DNA from 3 places in the Fictibacillus enclensis genome. Region 1 is predicted to be linked to each of the others. Evidence: riboswitches for the same ligand, from Rfam matches in the RefSeq annotation. Region 1 holds a riboswitch; each other region holds the start of a gene.
What was found. A riboswitch is a leader RNA that binds a small molecule or an ion and turns the genes downstream of it on or off. The one in region 1 is predicted to bind thiamine pyrophosphate.
Positions count from the first base shown of each region.

Region 2: linked by a shared signal. The riboswitch ahead of thiD (bifunctional hydroxymethylpyrimidine kinase/phosphomethylpyrimidine kinase) and the one ahead of QNH15_RS05715 (acetylornithine deacetylase) in region 1 are both predicted to bind thiamine pyrophosphate.
Region 3: linked by a shared signal. The riboswitch ahead of thiC (phosphomethylpyrimidine synthase ThiC) and the one ahead of QNH15_RS05715 (acetylornithine deacetylase) in region 1 are both predicted to bind thiamine pyrophosphate.

Region 1 is NZ_CP126109.1:1,056,056-1,059,478, reverse strand. It holds gene QNH15_RS05725 (ABC transporter ATP-binding protein) at 1-295, opposite strand, end outside; gene tenA (thiaminase II) at 320-1,009, opposite strand; gene QNH15_RS05715 (acetylornithine deacetylase) at 1,002-2,291, opposite strand; TPP riboswitch at 2,671-2,775, opposite strand; gene QNH15_RS05710 (thiazole biosynthesis adenylyltransferase ThiF) at 2,783-3,423, opposite strand, start outside.
Region 2 is NZ_CP126109.1:1,690,263-1,693,685, forward strand. It holds gene QNH15_RS09050 (GerAB/ArcD/ProY family transporter) at 1-13, shown strand, start outside; gene QNH15_RS09055 (YecA family protein) at 39-980, opposite strand; gene QNH15_RS09060 (IDEAL domain-containing protein) at 1,125-1,355, opposite strand; gene QNH15_RS09065 (hypothetical protein) at 1,483-1,725, opposite strand; TPP riboswitch at 1,886-1,986, shown strand; gene thiD (bifunctional hydroxymethylpyrimidine kinase/phosphomethylpyrimidine kinase) at 2,072-2,878, shown strand; gene thiM (hydroxyethylthiazole kinase) at 2,875-3,423, shown strand, end outside.
Region 3 is NZ_CP126109.1:1,159,469-1,162,891, reverse strand. It holds gene thiC (phosphomethylpyrimidine synthase ThiC) at 137-1,894, opposite strand; TPP riboswitch at 2,032-2,142, opposite strand; gene QNH15_RS06295 (DinB family protein) at 2,584-3,039, opposite strand; gene QNH15_RS06290 (SDR family oxidoreductase) at 3,164-3,423, opposite strand, start outside.

The DNA of each region.
Region 1 (3,423 bases):
CTGGTGACAGAAGCAGGTTATCCATGACCGTACGCCAGGGAAGAAGAAGGTCCTTTTGAGGCATATAGCCTGCTGCCCCCGGGACGGATGGCTCATTTTGAATCAGGATTTCCCCTTCATCCGGCTTCTCCAGACCGCATGCGAGTTTAAGCAGTGTACTTTTTCCTGTGCCGCTTTTGCCAATAATGGAGACAAATTCTCCTGCTGCCGCTGAGAGATTTATGTTCTTTAAGATGGGTCTGTACTGCCCGCCTTGTTTCATGCTGTAAGAAACATTTTTCATCATGAATGTCATTCATTCGCTCTCCTTTTTGCAGGACTATACCGGCCATTCATGCCCGTAATAAACCATGTCCCAAAACATGAACTCAAATCGTGACGTAGTTAGAAAATGGTTTTGCAAAGCCTCTAGCTCCTGATTGGTTTTTCCTTCCGCCCATTCATCAAGCTTATCCTTCAGCCAACGTGAAAGACTGCCGAAGTCTTCAGAAGCGTACATTTCAATCCAAGGGCCATAAGGATGGCCGGACAGGTTCCCTGCTTCCCTTTTCAACATGGTTCCGATCTCGTGATAGCTCCACATGCATGGCAAAAGGCAAGAGACCAGTTCGGCCAGGCTCCCCTGCTGGGACGCTGCCAGCATATACCTCGTATATGCGAGATTTATAGGCGTCGCCTTTTCGTTCTCCAGTTCCTCCTCACCGATGCCGATTTCTTTGCAATAACTGCGGTGAAGATCCATCTCTGTGTGCAGCGTTTCATGCAGAAGGCCGGAGAACCATTTAATTGTTTCAGTATCTTCTGCTTTTACCGCTCCAAGTGCGAACAGCTTGGCGTAATCCTTCAAAAATACATAATCCTGTTTCATGTAAAACATAAAGCGCTCCATCGGCAGGGAGCCATCCTTAATTCCCTGAACAAAAGGATGGCGGTGGATATGCTCCCATACCTGCAATACCCGGTCATGGAGCTGGCGGGTAAATCGGTCCTGCTGGCTACTCTTAACCATTTAAAGTGCTCCTTTCTGTATTGCACCATTTTTCAATAAACCCGGCGAGAACTTTTGCATGATGGATTAACTGCTGAAGCTCTACTCTCTCATTTAGCGAATGGGCTTCCTCCAGTTTTCCGGGGCCGTAAATCACAGTGGGTATCCCGGCTTGTCCCAGCCAGCCCGCGTCTGTCACTGTCGGTGACATGGAAACGACAGCCTCCTGCTTGGACACCTGGTGATGCTGATTCTTCAGCATGACGAGCCCCGGATGATTTTCATCAATATCAATAGCAGGAAAAATCTCTCCTCTGTCTTCGATCATCGATTTTCCGCCCCAGTCAAAGGAAGGCGGATTGTCTTTGAGCCAAGGATCTCCTTGGGCAACGGCAAGGACATGCTGCTGAATTTCCTCCGCAACCTCTTTATAAGTCTCGTTCGGATAAAAATGGACGGTAATCCAAAGCCTGCACTCATCCGCAATATAGGCCGCATTCCTTCCCCCCTCAATAACCGAAGGATTGATCGTTGTGCTGCCCGGCAAAAACCCGGGATAGACTTTGGTTACGGCCCAGTGACGCTCAAGCTCCTGCAGCCCCTGTATGACTTTCATCATCTTTTCAATGGCACTTGCACCAACAATGCCTCCGCCGGCATGAATCAATCGGGAACGGAGGCCATCATGATGAGTGGTTTTGCTTTTTATCGTGATCCAGCCTGTAATCACACCGCCCTGCCCATGGATGGCAAGATCGGATGTATCCGCCACAACGGCAAAATCAGCTTGCATACCGCGGTCGACGCATGATTTTGTTCCAGCTTCACCGGCTTCTTCTCCTGTTACGGATTGAAAATATAAATCGCCATCCAGTTCGACGCCTAATTCCCGTAACAGCTGCAGCGCAAAAAGTGTGGAGGCCATTCCTCCTTTCATATCAGCTGTGCCTCTTCCATACAAAAAATCTCCGTCTTTCCTTAATTCAAACGGCTGATGCTCCCATTCAGCTTCATCTCCTGCCGCTATCACGTCGATATGCCCATTGAGGATAAGACTTTGATACTGTTCACTGTTTCTCCCGGGTTTGGTTCCAGCCACAATCGTGTCACCGGGAAACAGCCCCCACTCTTCTGTCTCAAACCCGAGGTCCCGAAGAAGATATTTGATATAATGCTGGGCTTCCTCAGTATTTCTGGCCGGCGGGCTTTCTGTCCGGAAGGCCACAAGCGACCGAAGAATCTCGATCAAATCCTCTTTTCTTTCATCTGCCAATCTATTAATCTTGTCCTGAATACTGCTCATGCTCACCCTCCTTTATCTGCTGAACCTTTGTTGCTCTTGAAAGCAGTTGCTTTCCGTTTCAGGATGCTCGCTTTGACCGGCGCAAGTGCCTACTTTTGAGCCCTGCGGCGCAAGCTCCCCATTGGCCGGCGTAAAATACCTGCCTTTGCCGGCGTAAAACGCCTACCTGGTCTCACCTGTCACGCATATCCCGCTGGACAAGGAACGCTTCAGCAGCGTTACATCGCACGAAGAAAATGTGAAGTTCATTTTCGAGGATCTCGCACCTTGCACTCCAATCAACATATCAATGAGGATTTCTATCGCTGATCCTTATGCACATAAAAAACCGCCTTCCCCAGATGAGGAAGGCGGCTGTATGATCGATTCGTCTAAAAACCGTTTCGCAAGCCTGCTTCCCTACGCTGGCATCATCCAGATCAGGTTCCAAGGGTGTAGAACAAAGGTTCAGTCTCAGCCGTTTCCGGCTCCCCTAGCAGAGTGCTATTCAATTATCCTATCAAACTATAGTACAGATTTTTCGCTTCAGCTATATCTTTCGTGCCATGGATTAAAACTCGTCCGTCCTTGAAGAAAACAAGCCGGTGCTGTTCATCCGCCCGATAGGAGAGCAAATACGGATTTTGTTCAATCCTGCCTCCCAATCGTGCCAGCACCCCGGAAAGCTCCTCCAGATCCCGTTCCCCATGCTCAGAGGGACGGATTTGCACGGTATCTCTTCCACAGAGCACGGCTGTTTTTGTCTGGTTTTCGGGATTCAAAAAAGGATTCGTTGGATGATTGCCACAGGAAGGACAATCCTGTTTCTTTAACTTCCTTACATCCATCGCCATGTAATAATTGTTCCACAGGTCAAAGGAAACCAGTTTGTTCCGGAGTGCTTCCTTGTTTTCGGTTAACAGCTTTAACGCTTCCGCTGTCTGATGGGCTACAACCGTCTGTACAGCGGGTGCTATAATGCCTGCTGTATCGCACGTAGCTCCGCCCATCGGCACCTTTTCCAGCAAACAGCTAAGACAAGGAGTCTCTCCCGGTATAATGGTATAGCAAAGGCCATAGCTTCCCACACAGGCACCATAGATCCATGGGATCTTGGTTTCCTGAGAAATATCATTAATCAGAAGCCTTGTAT
Region 2 (3,423 bases), 630 kb from region 1:
AACAGAAAGTTAAAAAAAACCTGCCATTGGCAGGTTTTTTATTGAATGGTACTTTTAAGCTGACGGTATTTGGCAGAAAGACTGGACGCTGAAACATCGTATAAAGCAGCTGTTTCCGCCTGTGATGTTCCTTGTTCTAGGTGGTGTTTGCTGACATAATAGTGCAGTGCTCCAGCGAAAAGCTGTTCTTTTCGAACGGTCAGCTTTTGGCTGTTGTTCCATTGATCCCAAAGGGGAATGGCCTTTTCATAAATTTCGGAAGAAGCTGTATTTTTCAGTAGAGCTAAAACCGAATCATTGACCGGAACAGCAGACTTGTTGGACAAAAGAATGTGAAGAACATTTGGAAAATCGTCCTTCATTGTTAATTGTTCAGACTGAATGGTTTGCAGTTTCTTTGATAGATCGGAAGCGGAAACCGGAATTTTTGCATAATCAATGTAAAATTCTTGATGTTCCCCTGTAGCGATCAGCGAACCTGCAACAAGTAATTCCACTTCAGGAAGGGATTCTGAATGGATTTCAACCGTATGTTCCTGATGAGTGAAATAATCTCTCAGCTTATAAACGTTCCGGTTTAGCTGTTCCTGAACGGTATACAGTGAAGGGGTGGTGTTCTTCCATTCTTTCACTACTTCGTAGACCTGACGCTCTTCTTTTTCTTTTTGTTCCATAAGGTACAGTTCTACGGGTGTTTTACCGTCCTGAGCCGCCGAATGAAAAATGAGCCAGCATACCATCAAGTTTGCGTATGTTTCCACCTGCTCATTATCAACATTAAATTGTTGGATAAAATTCCGTGTTTTTTTTCCCATGTCTTCATGAAAGTTGTCAAAAGCAAACTTTGCCAGCCCTTCCAGGTGACGGCTGATTTCAACCATTTGTTTCATCTTTGTTGTTGTCAGCGACCGTTGACAGCAATGTTTATATTTTTTCCCGCTTCCGCAAGGACAAGGATCGTTTCGTCTTACTTTACTCATGTTACCCTCCGTACATACTGCTCATGTTGTAAATAATCACCTTGTAAATACTAGCATAAACGCATGATAATGCAACTTTTTGCACTGCCGCACAACTGGGAGAGGGCAAAAAAAAAAGAAATCAAACCAAAAAGGTTTGATTTCTTACCCCAGGAAGCGAAGGTATTCGTCGGTCAATTCCATAAACCTGGCTTCGTCTCGTTTCTCAAGGGCTTCATCTATTTGTTCTTTATAACGTTTCATTTGAAAGGCGTGCAAGGACTCATCAAGGATCATCTGAGCAACCATATTAAAAGCGAACGGGTCATTTTTCTTCTGAAGTTTGTATTTCACAAGATCGTTCATATCTTTATTATACGACGTATTATCTTTCATGCTCTATTCCTCCTTGAATATTTTTGCAAAAGCTTGTGTAATTATAGCTAATGCTTTAGTGGGTTTTTACTAGTATACTTATCCCAAGAGATAATAGCAACAATTTTATTCTGAAAATTTAGATTTGTTATTTTTGATTTTCCAGATTTAAATCAGCCAGCACCTCATCTACGGAATGGAAAGTTTTACTTTCCAGTTGCTCACCGCCTTCCATGTCAAAAACTCGCAATTCATAAACTTCTTTTGTCGGGATATATTTGACTTCGACTGGATTGGTGTAATTTCTTGAGAAGGTTTCTTCTGACTGAGCATGACTGTATACATCTTCCGGGTTGTTTTTTAAATTTTGCAGTTTCTCTTTTATATTCATAATTTCTCTCCCTCCAGAGTTTCTATCGGGTGTTGTATAAAATATGCCCGTAACGCGCTCTTTTTAAACGCCGTTCACTAACTTTTCGACATATTCCATATTTCCGATTTGACGCCTTTATTGATGTCCGATACGATAGAGTGTAAATAATATTTATAGCAACAACCACTAGGGGAGCTTGTGAAAGCTGAGAAAAGTGAACTTTGACCCTTTGAACCTGATACGGATCATACCGTCGTAGGGAAGTGGCTTAAACGGACGACCAGCTAAATGATGATGTTTAAGCCGCCTTCTTTTTGAGGGCGGCTTTTTACATGAAGTCAAGAAAAAGAAGGAGTTTTCTATAATGTCCAACACACCAAAAGCTTTAACCATAGCAGGATCGGATTCCGGGGGAGGTGCCGGCATACAGGCCGACCTGAAAACCTTTCAAGAATTAGGCGCTTATGGCATGTCGGTCATTACGGCCGTCACCGCCCAAAATACTACAGGTGTCCAAAATATTCATGCCATACCGGTTGAAATGGTGGTAGACCAACTGAAAAGTATTGCAGATGATCTGCGGCCAGACGCGTTGAAGACAGGCATGCTTTTCAGTGCCGAAATTATTGAGGCGGTATCCTCACTTATTCAGGAATATAAATGGACCAATGTGGTGGTTGATCCGGTGATGATCGCGAAGGGAGGGTCAGAACTGCTTAAGAAGGATGCAATAGAAGCTCTAAAGAAACACCTTCTTCCCCTCGCAGAAATACTGACTCCAAACATTCCAGAAGCCGAGCAACTGACCGGAAGAAAGATTGAGGACAAACAGGGCAGAGAAGACGCAGCCAAGTTTCTGCATGGTTTGGGAGCAAAGAAAATCGTCATCAAGGGCGGTCACCTTCCCCATGAAAATGAACCAGTGGATCTGTATTATGATGGGGAACAATTGATTGAATTTGAAGGGAAACGCATTGAAACATCACAAACCCATGGAACAGGCTGTACATTTGCTGCTGCAATAACAGCCGAACTTGCTGTTGGAAAATCTCCGATTGAAGCCGTTGAAACCGCCAAAGCCTTTATACAGGAAGCCATCAGCGTACCCCTTCATCTTGGAAGCGGCCATGGACCGACCAACCACTGGGCATACAGGAGGAAATACCAATGACAAAATTACCAAATCTTATAAAAGATATTCGCTTGAAAAAACCTTTGATTCATCATATGACCAATCAGGTAACGATGAATTTTCTGGCCAATGGAATTCTCGCTGCCGGAGGAAGCCCCATGATGGCCCATCATTATGAAGAAGCAGCAGAAGCAGTAATGGCAGCCGACGCCCTTATATTGAATATCGGAACGGTTGAACCGGATTTGGTGAAAGGAATGATTATCGCCGGAAAAAAAGCCAAAGCCAATGGAATTCCGGTTGTATTTGATCCGGTCGGTGCGGGATTATCATCGTTAAGAAAAACGGCTGTTTTGGATATTATTGAGGAAGTTTCTCCAAATGTGATCTGCGGCAATGCGGCTGAAATCGCGTTCTTAAGCGGAGAAGAATGGAGCGGAAAAGGGGTAGACGGGGGTCTGGGAGAGGACAATTCGGAACTGGCCCGCTATGCGGCCAATCGGTTGAATTGCTTGGTCGCCATTACGGGTAAAGAGGATATCCTGAGTGATGGGACAGAAACTATGATCATAAGAGGGGGGCAT
Region 3 (3,423 bases), 100 kb from region 1:
TCAGTAAAGCTGCACTTTACACAGGTCCGTTTGTCCGATTCAGAGGTTTCAAAGAAAACGTGAGAACAATGGGACTGTATTTCCTTCAGCTGTTTTTCTAAAAGCCTCATCCGTTCGGCAAGCTCCTCACAGTTTTTCATAAATACAGATTGGAGCCCTGTTCCTGAAACTCTTTTGCTTTTTTCTTCATTTCTTTCTCGGCTTCTTGTTTTAGTTCAGGCATGTTCCGCAGATCGTGAGAAATTCGCATAGAGCAGAACTTCGGTCCGCACATTGAACAGAAATGAGCGGTTTTCGCTCCCTGTGCGGGCAGGGTTTCATCATGGTATTCTCTTGCCCGGTCCGGGTCAAGTGACAGATTGAATTGATCCTCCCATCTGAATTCAAAACGGGCTTTGGACAGTGCGTTGTCCCGTTCCATGGCTCCCGGGTGGCCCTTGGCCAAATCGGCTGCATGGGCTGCAATCTTATAGGTGATTACCCCCTCGCGCACATCATCTTTATTGGGTAATCCCAAATGTTCCTTTGGTGTCACATAGCAAAGCATCGCAGTTCCGAACCAGCCGATCATTGCGGCTCCAATGCCCGATGTGATGTGATCATAGCCCGGGGCAATATCCGTTGTTAGCGGCCCGAGTGTATAGAAAGGCGCTTCATGGCAGATCTCCAATTGTTTATCCACGTTTTCCTTGATCTGATGCATCGGCACATGTCCTGGTCCCTCAATCATCACCTGGACGTCATGCTTCCAGGCGATTTTCGTCAGTTCTCCCAGCGTTTCAAGCTCGGCAAACTGTGCTTCATCGTTCGCATCGGCAATCGATCCTGGACGCAAACCGTCCCCAAGGGAGATGGAGATGTCATAGCGTTTGCAGATCTCACAAATTTCCTCAAAATGACTGTACAAGAAGTTTTCCTCATGGTGAGCCAGGCACCACTGGGCCAGGATGGAGCCGCCACGCGAAACGATGCCGGTCACCCGGTTGATGGTTAATGGGACATATCGGAGCAAAACCCCTGCATGAATAGTAAAGTAGTCCACCCCCTGTTCCGCCTGTTCAATTAACGTATCTTTGTACACCTCCCAGGATAAATCTTCAGCTATGCCATTCACTTTCTCAAGCGCTTGATAAATCGGGACTGTGCCAACAGGTACCGGTGAATTTCTTATAATCCATTCCCTGGTCGTATGGATGTCCTTTCCAGTGGACAAATCCATAATGGTATCCGCTCCCCAGTAAGTCGCCCAGGTCATTTTCTCAACTTCTTCTTCGATGGAGGAAGTTACTGCTGAATTGCCTATATTTGCGTTGATCTTCACGTGGAAATTCCGGCCGATAATCATGGGCTCTAACTCAGGATGGTTGATGTTTGCCGGAATAATCGCTCTTCCGGAAGCCACCTCATTGCGGACAAATTCTGACTCCAATCCTTCCCTGATGGCGATGAATTCCATTTCCGGCGAGATGATGCCTTTTTTTGCGTAATGCATCTGGGTTACATTTTTATCTTTTCGTGCACGCAGTGGTTGTTTTACAGCAACAGGGAAAGCATAGGCATTCCGTTCATTCTTTTCGTTATATCCATTGTCTTCGGGCTTCACATTACGTCCTTCATAATTTTCAGTATCATTTCTTTCCTGAATCCATGGTTTCCTTAAAACCGGAAGTCCTTTTTCTACATCTGATGTATAAAACGGATCAGTATAGGGCCCGCTTGTGTCATAAAGAAGCACCGGCGAATTCTTCTCTTCCCCTCCAGAAAGCCTGGTGGTACTCAGATTAACCTTTCTCATGGGCACCCTGATATCTTGGCGAGAACCCTCTTGATAGATTTTCTCACTGTTCGGGAATTGCGATTTCAATGAAACCTTTTTTTCGTTCTGTACTGTCATGCCACTTCCTCCTCTTGTTAAAAGTCGGAGCTACACGCAGCGGGGAATGGCGAAGCAACGGGTAAAATAAAAAAGCCAGGTTCTAATCAATAGAACCCGACAGGATAGACAAAGAAACAAACATACAAATATACCGTTATCTTCGACTCCTACTTTCCTACGCTGGTATAACCCAGATCAGGTTCAAAGGGTCAAAGGGATCGTTCTCCCCTCTCTCAGCCCGGCTACGGGCTCCCCTAGCAGAAAATATATTTTATTTTCCATGTTATCATAGCTTCTATTCAACTTTCACGCAATCCGCCTTTTGTCACAGGCTGATGCACACCTTTTTCTCTTAAATCATAAAAATGTCGCAGAACATGGTTTAATTTGACGAAAAAAGAGGAAAGGATGGAGTAGAAGAACTATCCATTACAAATCAAGGCAGGGAGAATGCATGCTAAAACATACAGAGGTTGTTTTGTTTATGAAAGAAATCGCTACGCTCACTGGCGAATATATACGTTGCAGAGATCATCTATTAAAAGAAAAAATTAAAGATGATATCGATTTTTTACATTCAGTCATTCACTCCTGACTTAACGTTTTGTGGTGGATGACTTTACATAAAACTTAAAACCTCTGTAACTTTCTGCCTTTTGCGTGTATATAAATAACCCGGAGAACCTGAACAGGTTCTCCGGGTTATTTTAGTGCTGTGTGCGTTCGAGCAATAGCTTCATGGAATGCAGCTGACCCAAATGGTTAGATTCATGAAAGAGAGACATAGCGGCCAATTCCCGGAACGTTTCCAATCCAAGAAACGGTTTTTCCAGCTTTTGCTCAAGGGCTTCTTCCGGAATTTCCTTGATGCGGAGAAGCTGCTTCTCAAGCTCGGGAGTCAATTCCTCGATGGATGGAACATCTCCTTGCCAGTCAACCGGCTTTGACCCCTTGCCAAACCATTCGACATATTTCCCGGGCAAAGCAAAGGATTTACCAAACAGAAACTGTTCGGTAACGGTTAACACGTGCCCGATGTGCCATTGTATCGTGTTGTTATACCCTTGTGGCTGAATATCAACCAGTTCTGGTGAAATCTTGCTGATGCTTCTTAAGAAAAATCCTCTTGTCATTTCGAATTGTCTGTAAAGTTCTTGGTTCATTTCTTTTATTCTCCTTTCAAAAACCCTTATTTCCTACACTAACAGAAAACACCTTCGAAATGCAGTGCAGAAGGTCTCAAATGAAAAAGGCATGCCCTCGGAGCATGCCTTTTCCATTCTTTATTTATAGGGATTTAAGGGCATCGGCTACTGGCTGGTCTCCTTCAAGGATTTCAAAAATCTTATGATTGGCATTCTCCAGGTCCAGCGACTGAACCATGACTTTCGCCACATCTGCCCGGGAGATGCTTCCCTGGCCCAGCTGCTCACCAATTTTTATTTTCCCATTTCCTCCGTCATTGGTCAGGGCGCCCGGCCTCACGATGGTATAGTGAAGCCTGCTGGATTCCAGCCGGTCGTCTGCTTCACCTTTCATCCTCAAAT